DNA from 2 places in the Furfurilactobacillus curtus genome. Region 1 is predicted to be linked to the other one. Evidence: a T-box and tRNA genes for the amino acid it is inferred to sense, from the RefSeq annotation. Region 1 holds a T-box; the other holds one or more tRNA genes.
What was found. The T-box of region 1 lies ahead of ACYQ0Y_RS03665 (valine--tRNA ligase). A T-box ahead of a tRNA ligase gene usually reads a tRNA of that ligase, here a tRNA-Val.

Region 1 (7,735 bases):
GTAGATCAAGCCAAGGTCAAACGTTTTATTTTGCTTTATACGCATGCGGATGATCCGGTCGCTGATTATTTACGAGTCGCTGGACTGCGCTTTGTGATTATTGGTCGGCCCAATCGGGAACATGATGATGATTTTGTCGATAATGACAACGTGGCGGCAGGGGCCGCGGGGGCCGCGTATTTAATTGATCGATTGCATGCCAATCGCCCAGTCTTTGTGCGTTCGAGTACGAATTGGACCTATGAGCAGAATCGATTCACCGGTTTTCAAAGTATTGCGCAGAAACGAGGTGTACCAGCACCTTATGTAATCCTGAATCAAATTTCTGAACCTGAGCGGATTCAAAGTTGGCTTAAAGACAATCCCCAAATCGATGGTGTACTGGCGACTGATGATCTATTAGGAACAGCCTTTTATCAGCAGTGGCAACAGGTTTATCCTGATCGAACGATTCCAATTGTTGGCTACAACCGATCATCAGCGATTCCGTTGCCTAATGAAAATTTTCACTCGATTGACTTGTATCCAGAAAAATTAGGTGCAGCAGCAGCAGAACTCGTTTTCCGCGCTCACTCGACTGAAGCTGGGCAAGAAAACTGCATTATTCTACCATTTGAACCTTTACAATAGTTTGACTTGCTTTCAAATAACCAAGCATCAATATCCCTTTCAAGGGATGTTGATGCTTTTTTGTTTAGGCATGTCAGTATTTTAGTTGGTTCAATTTAACTAAATGATGCGCTCATTATTGACTTTGGCGGTTAAACGAAAGAAAAATATAAAAAGTTTGTGCAAACGGTTGCATTTAAGTGGAAGCGGTTTCATAATAGAAGCTATTGATTGGTACTTATTTTGATAAACAGTGTGTAAGTGGCTGCTTATTTATTTACGGAGGGAAGCAAGCATGTCAGAAGATAAATCAACTGAGACAACGCCGAAGCAGCATAAACTGCCGGCGCTGCCTGCTAGCACCATTTGGATGATTAGTTTTGGTTTTCTTGGGGTTCAAATGGCCTTTTCATTGCAAAGTTCTAACATGGGCCGGATTTTTCAGACGATTGGCGCTGACCCAACTCGCTTAGGTGCGTTCTTCATTTTGCCACCATTGGCTGGGTTAGTGGTTCAACCTTTAGTTGGCTATTACTCGGATCGTACCTGGATGCCAAAGCTTGGGCGACGCATTCCTTATTTACTAATTGGGGCGGTCGTCGCTGTGATTGTGATGTGTCTATTGCCTAATGCAGGGAGTCTTGGCTTTGGTTATGCATCTGCTGCAGCATTATGGTTCGGGGCGATTACGATTTTATTCATGGATTTGTCCAGTAATGTGGCGATGCAACCCTTTAAGATGATGGTCGGAGATATGGTCAATGATCAACAAAAGGGGTTTGCCTACGGGGTTCAAAGTTTCTTATCCAATACGGGCGCCGTATTAGCTTCGATTTTTCCATTCTTACTCACGGCAATTGGGGTCGCCAACACTGCTAAAAAAGGGGTGGTTCCTCAATCCGTGGTGGTATCATTTTATGTTGGCGCAATTATTTTAATCATTTGTAGTTTATTCACTGTTTTTCGTGTCAAAGAGTATGACCCAACCACGTATGCTCGCTATCATAATATTGATGTGAATGCGAACAAAGAAGGCGGCGGCATGTTTCATTTGCTGGCTAAAGCACCGCGGGTCTTCTGGACGGTCACGGTTGTTCAATTCTTCTGCTGGATGGCCTTTCAATATTTGTGGACTTATGGGACTGGCGCGATTGCTAAAAATGTGTGGCAAGCCATCAATCCAGCCAGTGCTGGCTATCAGGCCGCTGGGAATTGGTTTGGGGTGATGTCAGCGGTACAGTCTATCGCTGCAGTTATTTGGTCACTGGTTATTTCTCGGGTACCAAATAACTTACACAAGCAGGCTTACTCATTAGGACTGGGTTTAGGTGCGATTGGCTTTGTCTCTGTTTTCTTTATCCATAGTCAAGGAATGCTGTTCGTATCCTTTATCTTAATTGGCATCGCTTGGGCTTCAATGATGGCATTCCCATTCACGATTTTAACCAATGCATTATCAGGAGCCAACATGGGAACTTATTTAGGTCTCTTCAATGGCTCGATTTGTTTGCCACAAATCGTGGCCAGTGTTGCTAGCTTTGGTATCTTCCCACTACTAGGGTCTTCAATGCCAACCATGATCTTAGTCTCAGGTATTCTAATGGCTGTCGGTGCGCTATCGGTTGGAATCGTTCATGAAACGTATGCAGAATAAAAACTGATCATTGGTCAGTTGGATTTTGAAAGGATGATTAGTGTTATGAAACAAACATTTGCAGTTGAGCCTTGGCATGTGGTAACACATCAATTTGCCCCAGAGGACAAACGGTTACAGGAGTCCATGACCAGTTTAGGCAACGGCAATATGGGGTTGCGTGGCTTTTTTGAAGAAGATTATTCTGGTGATACCTTACCAGGTATTTATATTGGCGGTGTCTGGTATCCGGATAAGACTCGAGTAGGTTGGTGGAAAAATGGCTACCCAGCTTACTTTGGTAAAGTGATCAACGCGGTTAATTTCATCAAAGTCAATGTGCTGATCAATGGGGAAAAATTGGACTTGGTCACTGATACGATTAGTGATTTTGACTTAGACCTTGATATGCAACGATCGACATTGACGCGTTCGTTCGTTGTGACGAAAGGTGATGCAAAAGTTGCTTTAACGTTTGAACGGTTTGTAAGTGCGGCTCAAAAGGAACTGGTGGTGCTCAGAGTTAACGCTAAAAACGTTGGTCATACTGCGACTAATATTACCTTTGCATCAGCTTTAGATGCTAATGTTCAAAACGAGGATGCCAATTATGACGAGCGGTTCTGGGACGTTTTGGCAACGACGGGTGACACGACAACTGGTGAAATCATTTCGCGGACGAAGCCAAATGACTTTGGTACCCCACAATTTACTGTTGGCATGACCATGAGCAATACTGCAACCTTGCCAGCAGCATCAATCGATGCTGCCGAAAATGAGGTCGTCAATGGTTTTGCTGGTCAACTCGAACCCGGGCAGAATGGTACGTTAGAAAAACGGGTGATTGTGGTTTCATCACGAGACTATGACGATCAAGTTGCATTAACTGCCGGTATGCATCGGTTACGCGATCAAGTTAGTCAAACTAGTTTTGACGACCTATTGCAGGCTCACGTCGCTGTTTGGGCGCAACGTTGGTCAAAGAGTGATGTGACTATCGAAGGGGACGTCGCTGCGCAACAAGGCATTCGGTTTAATCTATTCCAACTTTTTTCGACCTATTATGGTGAAGATTCTCGGTTAAATATCGGACCAAAAGGCTTTACTGGTGAAAAATATGGTGGCGCAACCTATTGGGATACCGAAGCTTTTGCGATCCCTGTCTACTTGGGGGTTACGGATGCCACAGTCAGCCGCAACTTACTGATGTATCGTTATCAGCAACTGGATGGTGCCTTTCATAATGCTAAGATGCAAGGTCTTGCTGGCGCATTGTATCCAATGGTGACGTTTGATGGAATTGAATCGCATAATGAATGGGAGATTACGTTTGAAGAAATTCATCGTAATGGTGACATCGCCTTTGCGATTTACAACTATACACGCTATACCGGTGATACCAGTTACGTTGAACACGAAGGTAGTGAAGTTTTGACTGCAATTAGTCGTTTTTGGGCCGACCGGGTACACTTTTCCAAACGCAACCAGCAATATATGATTCATGGTGTTACTGGACCAGACGAGTATGAAAACAACGTGGATAACAATTGGTATACCAACTATTTGGCCCAGTGGACTTTGCGGTATACATTAGCGATTTTAGAGCAAGTTGACGCTGATCAGGCCGCTAAACTTAACGTTGGCAGCGACGAAAAGGTGCACTGGCAAGATATTGTTGATCGGATGTATCTGCCGCATGATGATGAGTTAGGGATTTTCGTGCAACACGACGGCTTTTTGGATAAAGATATCGAACCTGTGAGTGCTATTCCTGCAGATCAACTGCCAATTAACCAACACTGGTCCTGGGACAAAATCTTGCGGTCTCCTTACATCAAGCAGGGAGATGTCTTGCAGGGGATTTGGGACTTTATTGAAGACTTTACGCCAGAACAAAAGAAAGCTAATTTTGACTTCTACGAACCATTAACGGTTCATGAATCGAGCTTGTCTGCGGCAATTCATTCCATTCTGGCAGCCGACCTTCACGAAGAAGACAAGGCAGTAGAAATGTATGAACGGACCTCACGGTTAGACTTAGATAACTACAATAATGATACCGCGGATGGATTGCACATTACATCGATGACTGGGAGCTGGTTAGCTATTGTCCAAGGCTTTGCGGGGATGCGGGTTCAACACGACCAATTATCCTTTGCACCATTTTTGCCAAAGAAATGGACTAGTTATACCTTCCGGCAATTGTTCCGTGGGCGGTTAATCGAAGTTCACGTAGATCAGAACGATACGCGGGTTAAATTGATCACCGGTGACCCATTAACGATCATGGTGCACGATCGACCAGTTGAACTTGCTTAAAATAGCGAGCTATGAAATTTAGTGACAAAGCATCGTCTTCTAACTGAGAGACGATGTTTTTGTGTTACTTGGCGAATGATTCGGGGCCAAACTTCCGCCAAGTGCTTCTTGATGGGAAATTAGGCGATTTCCTTTACTTAGCAGTCAAATAGGTTAGAATAAAGCGCAAAGCGACTCAATATTGGCGTTTGATTCGTGAGATTTGTTAATGACTGATAATGACAAAGAAATGGAGTGGTCTCTGTGGAAATCGTTGCAAATGACGTAAATGTTCAACTTATCGGCGAACCATTAGCGGTAGGTGATCCATTACCGCACTTTAAAGTGTTTAACGCCGATAACAGTAAGGTTAAAATGGCCGAATTGACTGGCCGACCGCTGGTGATTAGCGTGGTACCTGACTTAAATACACCTGTATGTTCCGCGCAAACCCGTAAGTTTAACCTTGAGGCTGACCAACATTCAGATATTCGGTTCATAACGATTTCTAAGAATACCCCAGCTGAACAAGCTGACTGGTGTGCCGCTGAAGGGGTTAAAAACCTGACAGTCCTTTCTGATGAAGAAGAATCATTTGGTTATGCGACTAAGTTACTCATTCCTGATCTGGATGTTTTGGCCCGGGCTGTTTACATTATGGACGCACAAGGAACTGTCGTTTATCGGCAAATTGTGGCCAATATTGGTGATGAACCAGACTATGCAGGAGCCATTGCTGCGTTAGCGCAGTTCCAACAGTAAGTGTCCCGCCTTCAATTTGTTATGACGACTCCTTTTGGTAGGGACGCGGGTTGTTAGAACTAATTTATGGCATAGTCTGCACTTGTTATCGGATGATTTTTTTCATCCATACGCGCCATTACGGCTTACCGCTTACTTAAGACATTATCGCTGACGATCGGCAGACACCTGTTTCACAGTGAGGTTGGTCTTGACGCATCGTCATGAACAGCTTATGATTAAACAAATTAAAAACCAGTAAATGCGGTGCCCGAGAGAGTAGGATAATTCAGACTTTCAGCAAGCCGACGGTGATGAAAGTCGGTAGCCTGGTTATGACGAAGGTAACTTGGAAGCAATGCTGCTCAATATCTGTGAAAAGATGATAGGCGGTGTCGATTCACGTTCGTTACACGTGCTAAGTGGGGTATTTATGGCCCAATTTAGGTGGTACCGCGAGTTAATCGTCCTAATGTTGTGTTAGGGCGATTTTTATTTTGGTTTTAAAAATGACTGAATTGAAAGGGAATGATGAAATGGCAAAGGATTTACCGACTAAATATGATCCGAATCAGGTAGAAGAGGGACGCTACCAAAAGTGGCTGGACGAAGGGCTGTTTAAACCCTCAGGTGATCAGACCGCAAAACCCTATTCAATTGTGCTACCACCGCCTAATGTTACGGGAAAGCTTCACTTAGGCCACGCATGGGACACAGCGTTACAGGACATGTTAGTGCGATATAAGCGGATGGAAGGCTATGACACGTTGTGGGTTCCAGGGATGGACCATGCGGGCATTGCGACCCAAGCTAAGGTGGAGGCTCGATTACGTGAACAGGGACTAACCCGGTATGATCTAGGCCGCGATAAATTCATTCAACAGGTATGGGATTGGAAGGATGAATATGGTAAGACCATCCATAAGCAATGGGCTAAGCTGGGACTTTCAATGGACTACAGCCGCGAACGTTTTACCCTCGACGATGGGTTGTCAGAAGCCGTTAAAAAGGTCTTTGTTACTCTGTATGAAAAGGGTCTGATTTATCGTGGTGAGTATATTATCAACTGGGACCCGCAGGCGCGAACGGCATTATCTGATATTGAAGTTATTCACGAGGATGATAAAGGGGCCTTTTACCATGTGAAATATCCCTTTACGGATGGCGCCACGTTTGATGGTAAAGATTATATTGAAATTGCCACAACCCGACCGGAAACCATGTTTGGTGACGTAGCTGTGGCCGTTCACCCGAGCGATGAGCGGTACAAAAATTTAGTCGGCAAACACGTCAAGGTGCCATTGGTCGATCGAGAAATACCGATTATTGCAGATGAGTACGTTGATCCAGAATTTGGTACAGGGATGGTTAAAATCACGCCCGCTCACGATCCTAACGATTTTCTCGTGGGGAATCGGCATGATCTAAAACGAATCAATACGATGAACGAAGATGCAACGATGAATGAAAACGCCGGCAAATACAACGGTATGGATCGATTCGACGCGCGGATTGCAATTGTCAAAGATCTGCAGGCCGGTGATTGGATGTTGAACATCGAACCCATTACTCACTCGGTGGGACATTCAGAGCGGACTGGTGTACAGGTTGAGGCTCGTTTATCAACCCAATGGTTTGTCAAAATGAAACCACTGGCCGATCAGGCGTTGGCACATCAGAAGACGGATGATAAGGTTTCGTTTTGGCCAGCACGCTTTGAAGATACCTACGAACAGTGGATGGAAAACGTACATGATTGGGTCATTTCTCGACAGCTATGGTGGGGACATCGGATTCCTGCTTGGTATAATAAACAAACGGGCGAAACTTACGTCGGGATGGAAGCACCAACGGATGCAGAAAATTGGGAACAAGATCCGGACGTGTTAGATACCTGGTTTAGTTCAGCACTGTGGCCTTTTTCAACAATGGGTTGGCCTGACGAATCAGCTCCTGACTTTCAGCGTTATTTCCCAACGGATGCGTTAGTGACTGGTTATGATATCATCTTTTTCTGGGTCTCACGAATGATGTTCCAGTCAGTTGAATTCACGGGTCATCGGCCGTTTAAGGATGTATTGATGCATGGGCTCATGCGTGATTCACAAGGTCGTAAGATGAGTAAGTCGCTTGGTAACGGGATTGACCCAATGGATGTCATTGATCAATACGGTGTCGATGCAATGCGGTGGTTCTTAGCGACGGGATCAACGCCAGGACAAGATGTTCGGTACGATTCAACGAAGCTTGATTCGGCTTGGAATTTTATCAACAAGATTTGGAACGCCAGCCGATATGTCATTATGAATTTAGGGGACATGGAAGCACCTAAACTGCCGCCAAAATCGGAGTGGAACTTGGCTGATCGCTGGATTTTAAATCGCCTCAATCAGACGACGGCCGATGTCCACCGATTATTTGATAAATATGAATTTGGTGAAGTGGGCCGCGCGT
Region 2 (7,735 bases), 100 kb from region 1:
AACAATTTTAATGACTGATGGAGAAAACACACAGTTTTTAGTTACTAGGGATGATAAGACTGGCACGTATCAATTTTTTAAAACACCAGTGGTGGCGGATAAAACGGCATTAGCCAGTATTCTAGAGCAAATGAGAGATCTCTTATCTATCGAGTTGAATGACTTAAGACTAAGCGAGCTGACGACTTGTGAAGTTAACCATGAAGATATTTCACTGTTTGTTTTTGATCACTTAGTCATCTCGCCTGAATTGCAAGATCGAGTGACTAAAGCCGGTTTATCATTTGTTGATGGTAGTCAGCTGCATGACTTATTTCATGATGTTAAGATTGATGCGGCCCCAGTTTTTGACTAATTTGCAACTTTTTTCAATTTGGGGCTTGACCGTTTTTACGGAGATTGATATAGTATTACTTGCTTTTACGAATGTTGATGCAGCAGCCATTTGAACGATTTAGTCAATTAAAAAGTTCCTCAAATTCTAATTGACATGATATTGCTTAAATGATATTATCTAATAGTTGTCTTGCGACAGCAAAGTAGATCTTTGAAAACTGAACAACGTTTCGACGAATCAAATGTGTAGGGTCTTTGAACTTCGGTTCAAAGCAATACAAATTGTGAAGTCAATTCACTTTATAACCAAGTAACAAAAACAAGAGCTATTTCAAATAACTCATTAATTTGAGAGTTTGATCCTGGCTCAGGATGAACGCTGGCGGCGTGCCTAATACATGCAAGTCGAACGCGCTTTGGTTCTAGATTGACGGTGCTTGCACTAGATTGAAAGAACAATGAAGCGAGTGGCGAACGGGTGAGTAACACGTGGGTAACCTGCCCTGAAGTGGGGGATAACATTTGGAAACAGATGCTAATACCGCATAACAACGAAAACCACATGGTTTTCGCTTGAAAGATGGTTTCGGCTATCACTTCAGGATGGACCCGCGGTGCATTAGCTAGTTGGTAAGGTAACGGCTTACCAAGGCGATGATGCATAGCCGAGCTGAGAGGCTGATCGGCCACATTGGGACTGAGACACGGCCCAGACTCCTACGGGAGGCAGCAGTAGGGAATCTTCCACAATGGGCGAAAGCCTGATGGAGCAACGCCGCGTGAGTGAAGAAGGGTTTCGGCTCGTAAAACTCTGTTGTTAAAGAAGAACGAATCTGAGAGTAACTGTTCAGATTGTGACGGTATTTAACCAGAAAGCCACGGCTAACTACGTGCCAGCAGCCGCGGTAATACGTAGGTGGCAAGCGTTATCCGGATTTATTGGGCGTAAAGGGAGTGCAGGCGGTTACTTAAGTCTGATGTGAAAGCCTTCGGCTTAACCGGAGAAGGGCATCGGAAACTGGGCAACTTGAGTGCAGAAGAGGGTAGTGGAACTCCATGTGTAGCGGTGGAATGCGTAGATATATGGAAGAACACCAGTGGCGAAGGCGGCTACCTGGTCTGTAACTGACGCTGAGGCTCGAAAGCATGGGTAGCAAACAGGATTAGATACCCTGGTAGTCCATGCCGTAAACGATGAATGCTAGGTGTTAGGGGGTTTCCGCCCCTTAGTGCCGCAGCTAACGCAATAAGCATTCCGCCTGGGGAGTACGACCGCAAGGTTGAAACTCAAAGGAATTGACGGGGACCCGCACAAGCGGTGGAGCATGTGGTTTAATTCGAAGCTACGCGAAGAACCTTACCAGGGCTTGACATCTTCTGCTAATCTTAGAGATAAGACGTTCCCTTCGGGGACGGAAAGACAGGTGGTGCATGGTTGTCGTCAGCTCGTGTCGTGAGATGTTGGGTTAAGTCCCGCAACGAGCGCAACCCTTATGATTAGTTGCCAGCATTAAGTTGGGCACTCTAATGAGACTGCCGGTGACAAACCGGAGGAAGGTGGGGACGACGTCAAATCATCATGCCCCTTATGTCCTGGGCTACACACGTGCTACAATGGATGGTACAACGAGCAGCGAAGTCGCGAGGCCAAGCAAATCTCTTAAAGCCATTCTCAGTTCGGACTGTAGGCTGCAACTCGCCTACACGAAGTCGGAATCGCTAGTAATCGCGGATCAGCATGCCGCGGTGAATACGTTCCCGGGTCTTGTACACACCGCCCGTCACACCATGAGAGTTTGTAACACCCAAAGTCGGTGGGGTAACCTTTTAGGAGCCAGCCGCCTAAGGTGGGACAGATGATTAGGGTGAAGTCGTAACAAGGTAGCCGTAGGAGAACCTGCGGCTGGATCACCTCCTTTCTAAGGAAACAAATCGGAACCTTACACATTAGTGGAAACGTTGTTCAGTTTTGAGGGATTTACTCTCAAGAGATTGGGCGCATAGCTCAGCTGGTTAGAGCGCACGCCTGATAAGCGTGAGGTCGGTGGTTCGAGTCCACTTGTGCCCATCGACAAATCACAAGACAACATGGGGAATTAGCTCAGATGGGAGAGCACCTGCTTTGCAAGCAGGGGGTCAACGGTTCGATCCCGTTATTCTCCATTGGTCACGTCAGTGACCGAGGATTGCACATTGAAAACTGAATCTTGATTCTTTTTATTAAAAACCGAGAACACCGCGTTTTTTGAGTTTTTTAACAAGTAATTGTTATTCGCTAAACTCACAACCGCAGTTCTTTAGAACTGTTAGGTTAAGTTAACAAGGGCGCACGGTGGATGCCTTGGCACTAGGAGCCGATGAAGGACGGGACTAACACCGATATGCTTCGGGGAGCTGTAAGTAAGCTTTGATCCGGAGATTTCCGAATGGGGGAACCCAGCCAGTTTAACCGCTGGTTATCACTAGGGGAATACATACTCTAGTTGAAGGTAGACGTTGTGAACTGAAACATCTCATTAGCAACAGGAAGAGAAAGAAAAATCGATTCCCTAAGTAGCGGCGAGCGAACGGGGAAGAGCCCAAACCAGACTGCTTGCAGTTTGGGGTTGTAGGACTGAACATTTGAGTTACCAAGGACCTTGATAGTCGAAGACGTTGGGAAGCGTCGCCATAGGGTGTGAGAGCCACGTAGACGAAATCAAAGTCCCTCAGTTCAGGATCCTGAGTACGGCGGAGCACGTGAAATTCCGTCGGAATTTGCGGGGACCATCCCGTAAGGCTAAATACTCCCTAGTGACCGATAGTGAACCAGTACCGTGAGGGAAAGGTGAAAAGCACCCCGGAAGGGGAGTGAAATAGTTCCTGAAACCGTGTGCCTACAAGTAGTTAGAGCCCGTTAATGGGTGATAGCGTGCCTTTTGTAGAATGAACCGGCGAGTTACGTTAGCATGCAAGGTTAAGGTGGAAAGACCGGAGCCGTAGCGAAAGCGAGTCTGAAATGGGCGATTGAGTATGTTGAAGTAGACCCGAAACCAGGTGACCTACCCATGTGCAGGTTGAAAGTGCGGTAATACGCACCGGAGGACCGAACCCGTGTCTGTTGAAAAAGGCTGGGATGACGTGTGGGTAGCGGTGAAATTCCAAACGAACTTGGAGATAGCTGGTTCTCTCCGAAATAGCTTTAGGGCTAGCCTCGGATTAGAGCATCATGGAGGTAGAGCACTGTTTGAACTAGGGGCCCGTCATGGGTTACTGAATTCAGATAAACTCCGAATGCCATTGATGTGTTATCCGGGAGTCAGACGATGAGTGATAAGATCCACCGTCGAAAGGGGAACAGCCCAGATCACCAGTTAAGGTCCCAAAATATGTGCTAAGTGGAAAAGGATGTGGAGTTGCACAGACAACTAGGATGTTGGCTCAGAAGCAGCCACCATTTAAAGAGTGCGTAATAGCTCACTAGTCGAGTGATTCTGCGCCGAAAATGTACCGGGGCTAAGCACATTACCGAAACTGTGGGTGCCACGTAAGTGGCGCGATAGGAGAGCGTTCTATGGGCGGAGAAGTCAGACCGTGAGGACTGGTGGAGCGCATAGAAGTGAGAATGCCGGTATGAGTAGCGAAAGATCAGTGAGAATCTGATCCACCGAATGACTAAGGTTTCCTGGGGAAGGCTCGTCCACCCAGGGTTAGTCGGGACCTAAGGCGAGGCCGAGAGGCGTAGTCGATGGCTAACAGGTTGAGATTCCTGTACTAGTTAAACGTGTTTGAACAATGGAGGGACGCAGAAGGCTAAACGATCCAGACGGATGGAAATGTCTGGTCAAGCAGCAAGGTGGTTCATGAGTTAAATGCTTATGAGCTTAACACCAAGCTGTGATGAGGACCGAATTTAGTAGGGAAGTCGTTGATGTCACGCTGCCGAGAAAAGCTTCTAGTGAGCGTTTAATTACCCGTACCGCAAACCGACACAGGTAGTCGAGGAGAGTATCCTCAGGTGAGCGAGCGAACTCTCGTTAAGGAACTCGGCAAAATGACCCCGTAACTTCGGAATAAGGGGTGCTGCACTAACGTGCAGCCGCAGTGAAAAGGCCCAGGCGACTGTTTATCAAAAACACAGGTTTCTGCAAAATCGTAAGATGACGTATAGGGGCTGACGCCTGCCCAGTGCTGGAAGGTTAAAAGGATGGGTTAGCGTAAGCGAAGCTCAGAATTGAAGCCCCAGTGAACGGCGGCCGTAACTATAACGGTCCTAAGGTAGCGAAATTCCTTGTCGGGTAAGTTCCGACCCGCATGAAAGGCGTAACGATCTGGGCACTGTCTCAACGAGAGACTCGGTGAAATTATATTACCCGTGAAGATGCGGGTTACCCGCGACAGGACGGAAAGACCCCATGGAGCTTTACTGTAGCTTGATATTGGGTGTCTGTATAACTTGTACAGGATAGGTAGGAGCCGTAGAGCTCGGGACGCTAGTCTCGAAGGAGGCGTTGGTGGGATACTACCCTTGTTATACGGCCACTCTAACCCGCGCCACTTAGCGTGGCGGGAGACAGTGTCAGGTAGGCAGTTTGACTGGGGCGGTCGCCTCCTAAAAGGTAACGGAGGCGCCCAAAGGTTCCCTCAAAATGGTTGGAAATCATTTGTAGAGTGTAAAGGCACAAGGGAGCTTGACTGTGAGACAGACAGGTCGAGCAGGGACGAAAGTCGGGCTTAGTGATCCGGTGGTACCGTATGGAAGGGCCATCGCTCAACGGATAAAAGCTACCCTGGGGATAACAGGCTCATCTCCCCCAAGAGTCCACATCGACGGGGAGGTTTGGCACCTCGATGTCGGCTCATCGCATCCTGGGGCTGTAGTCGGTCCCAAGGGTTGGGCTGTTCGCCCATTAAAGCGGTACGCGAGCTGGGTTCAGAACGTCGTGAGACAGTTCGGTCCCTATCCGTCGCGGGCGCAGGAAATTTGAGAGGAGCTGTCCTTAGTACGAGAGGACCGGGATGGACATACCGCTGGTGTACCAGTTGTGCCGCCAGGCGCATCGCTGGGTAGCTATGTATGGATGAGATAAACGCTGAAAGCATCTAAGTGTGAAACTCGCCTCGAGATGAGATTTCCCATTCCTATATGGAAGTAAGACCCCTCAGAGATGATGAGGTAGATAGGCTAGAAGTGGAAGTGTGGCGACACATGGAGCGGACTAGTACTAATCGGTCGAGGACTTAACCACGAAGTGGTGGTCCGGTTAAGATAAAAAGAATCAGATTCAGTTTTGAGTGGGTAACCCTCAGAGTGTGGTGATGATGGCACGAAGGATACACCCGTTCCCATGCCGAACACGGAAGTTAAGCTTCGTCGCGCCAAGAGTAGTTGGGGGATCGCTCCCTGCGAGGGTAGGTCGTCGCCATGCATTTTGGAAGATTAGCTCAGTTGGGAGAGCGTCTGCCTTACAAGCAGAGGGTCACAGGTTCGAGCCCTGTATCTTCCATTTTTGATGAGCCGTTAGCTCAGTTGGTAGAGCATCTGACTTTTAATCAGAGGGTCGACAGTTCGAGACTGTCACGGCTCATTGCCCTTAGAGGGTAGTGAAATTTTCGGTTAACGCCGACTTAGCTCAGTTGGCAGAGCATCTGTCTTGTAAACAGGGGGTCGGAGGTTCGAATCCTCTAGTCGGCATTGTACCATTTATATATTTATGCGGAAGTAGTTCAGTGGTAGAACATCACCTTGCCATGGTGGGGGTCGCGGGTTCGAATCCCGTCTTCCGCTTTGCCAATTTCTATAATGCCGGGGTGGCGGAATTGGCAGACGCACAGGACTTAAAATCCTGCGGTCAGTGATGACCGTACCGGTTCGATCCCGGTCCTCGGCACTTTTTGCACCCATAGCGCAACTGGATAGAGTGTCTGACTACGAATCAGAAGGTTGTAGGTTCGACTCCTACTGGGTGCATTGCAGAGTAATCTGCGTAGTATTTCGGGAAATAGCTCAGCTTGGTAGAGCACCTGGTTTGGGACCAGGGGGTCGCAGGTTCGAATCCTGTTTTCCCGATTTATAAATAGCTTGTTAGTTATTTATGATCGCGGTGTAGCTCAGCTGGCTAGAGCGTCCGGTTCATACCCGGGAGGTCGAGGGTTCGATCCCCCCCGCCGCGATTGGTACTTATGGTGAACTTGGACCTTTAGCTCAGTTGGTTAGAGCAGACGGCTCATAACCGTCCGGTCGTAGGTTCGAGTCCTACAAGGTCCACTATTAAGTGGCCGTATGATCATTACATTATATGGAGGATTACCCAAGTCTGGCTGAAGGGAACGGTCTTGAAAACCGTCAGGTGGGTGTAAGCCCACGCAAGAGTTCGAATCTCTTATCCTCCTTTCATCATTTACTATTATCGCGGGGTGGAGCAGTCTGGTAGCTCGTCGGGCCCATAACCCGAAGGTCGTTGGTTCAAATCCAGCCCCCGCAATTTTGGTCCCATGGTCCAGTTGGTTAGGACGCCTGCCTGTCACGCAGGAGATCACGAGTTCGAGTCTCGTTGGGACCGTTATGGCTCGGTAGCTCAGTCGGTAGAGCAATGGATTGAAGCTCCATGTGTCGGCAGTTCGATTCTGTCCCGCGCCATTATAACCATGTTATGCGGGTGTAGTTTAGTGGTAAAACCGCAGCCTTCCAAGCTGCTGTCGCGAGTCCGATTCTCGTCACCCGCTCCATGGGCGCATAGCTCAGCTGGTTAGAGCGCACGCCTGATAAGCGTGAGGTCGGTGGTTCGAGTCCACTTGTGCCCACTTGGTTTTGGGGAAGTACTCAAGTGGCTGAAGAGGTGCCCCTGCTAAGGGTATAGGTCGCGAAAGCGGCGCGAGAGTTCGAATCTCTCCTTCTCCGTTGGTAGTAGGTAGTTTTAGATAGTTTATTAATGTTGACCCCTTGGTCAAGTGGTTTAAGACACCGCCCTTTCACGGCGGTAACATGGGTTCGAATCCCGTAGGGGTCATTTTAAGTTTATATTATCGCGGGGTGGAGCAGTCTGGTAGCTCGTCGGGCCCATAACCCGAAGGTCGTTGGTTCAAATCCAGCCCCCGCAATTATAAAAGCCTGCCTATTTGGTAGGCTTTTTTGTTGAGCTCCGTCAGCTAGTGATGTGATGCCTGGGACCTAGTCGAGACTTGTCATTCGGTCGAATTGCCAACGTTCAAGTTCTCCGCTAACGCTCGCCATATTCGGCTCGCTGTGCTCTGTGTCTTTAGTGCTTTTAATGACTGCTAATAACAGTTTATGAGAGAGGCGAACGTTAATGGATAAACGAATTCAGTCAGCTTGGGGACCAACCCAAGCCATTGATGGGGTGGCAGACTATCGGCAAGATGAGCAGTTTCATGCACTGGGAACGAATGTTCAATTGAG

Region 2: it encodes a tRNA-Val, which carries the amino acid that the T-box ahead of ACYQ0Y_RS03665 (valine--tRNA ligase) is inferred to sense. The anticodon was not compared.

The regions. Positions count from the first base shown of each region.
Region 1 covers NZ_BAAHXU010000001.1:710,790-718,524, reverse strand. The annotation lists gene ACYQ0Y_RS03685 (LacI family DNA-binding transcriptional regulator) at 1-630, shown strand, start outside; gene ACYQ0Y_RS03680 (SLC45 family MFS transporter) at 905-2,263, shown strand; gene ACYQ0Y_RS03675 (glycoside hydrolase family 65 protein) at 2,309-4,561, shown strand; gene tpx (thiol peroxidase) at 4,805-5,302, shown strand; T-box leader at 5,540-5,756, shown strand; gene ACYQ0Y_RS03665 (valine--tRNA ligase) at 5,818-7,735, shown strand, end outside.
Region 2 covers NZ_BAAHXU010000001.1:605,963-613,697, reverse strand. The annotation lists gene ACYQ0Y_RS03210 (hypothetical protein) at 1-355, shown strand, start outside; rRNA gene ACYQ0Y_RS03205 (16S ribosomal RNA) at 681-2,255, shown strand; tRNA gene ACYQ0Y_RS03200 (tRNA-Ile) at 2,331-2,404, shown strand; tRNA gene ACYQ0Y_RS03195 (tRNA-Ala) at 2,427-2,499, shown strand; rRNA gene ACYQ0Y_RS03190 (23S ribosomal RNA) at 2,646-5,564, shown strand; rRNA gene rrf (5S ribosomal RNA) at 5,628-5,744, shown strand; tRNA gene ACYQ0Y_RS03180 (tRNA-Val) at 5,750-5,822, shown strand; tRNA gene ACYQ0Y_RS03175 (tRNA-Lys) at 5,831-5,903, shown strand; tRNA gene ACYQ0Y_RS03170 (tRNA-Thr) at 5,938-6,010, shown strand; tRNA gene ACYQ0Y_RS03165 (tRNA-Gly) at 6,032-6,103, shown strand; tRNA gene ACYQ0Y_RS03160 (tRNA-Leu) at 6,121-6,206, shown strand; tRNA gene ACYQ0Y_RS03155 (tRNA-Arg) at 6,213-6,286, shown strand; tRNA gene ACYQ0Y_RS03150 (tRNA-Pro) at 6,312-6,385, shown strand; tRNA gene ACYQ0Y_RS03145 (tRNA-Met) at 6,416-6,489, shown strand; tRNA gene ACYQ0Y_RS03140 (tRNA-Ile) at 6,510-6,583, shown strand; tRNA gene ACYQ0Y_RS03135 (tRNA-Ser) at 6,617-6,708, shown strand; tRNA gene ACYQ0Y_RS03130 (tRNA-Met) at 6,727-6,800, shown strand; tRNA gene ACYQ0Y_RS03125 (tRNA-Asp) at 6,805-6,878, shown strand; tRNA gene ACYQ0Y_RS03120 (tRNA-Phe) at 6,883-6,955, shown strand; tRNA gene ACYQ0Y_RS03115 (tRNA-Gly) at 6,971-7,044, shown strand; tRNA gene ACYQ0Y_RS03110 (tRNA-Ile) at 7,046-7,119, shown strand; tRNA gene ACYQ0Y_RS03105 (tRNA-Ser) at 7,129-7,216, shown strand; tRNA gene ACYQ0Y_RS03100 (tRNA-Glu) at 7,253-7,325, shown strand; tRNA gene ACYQ0Y_RS03095 (tRNA-Met) at 7,343-7,416, shown strand; gene ACYQ0Y_RS03090 (FAD:protein FMN transferase) at 7,626-7,735, shown strand, end outside.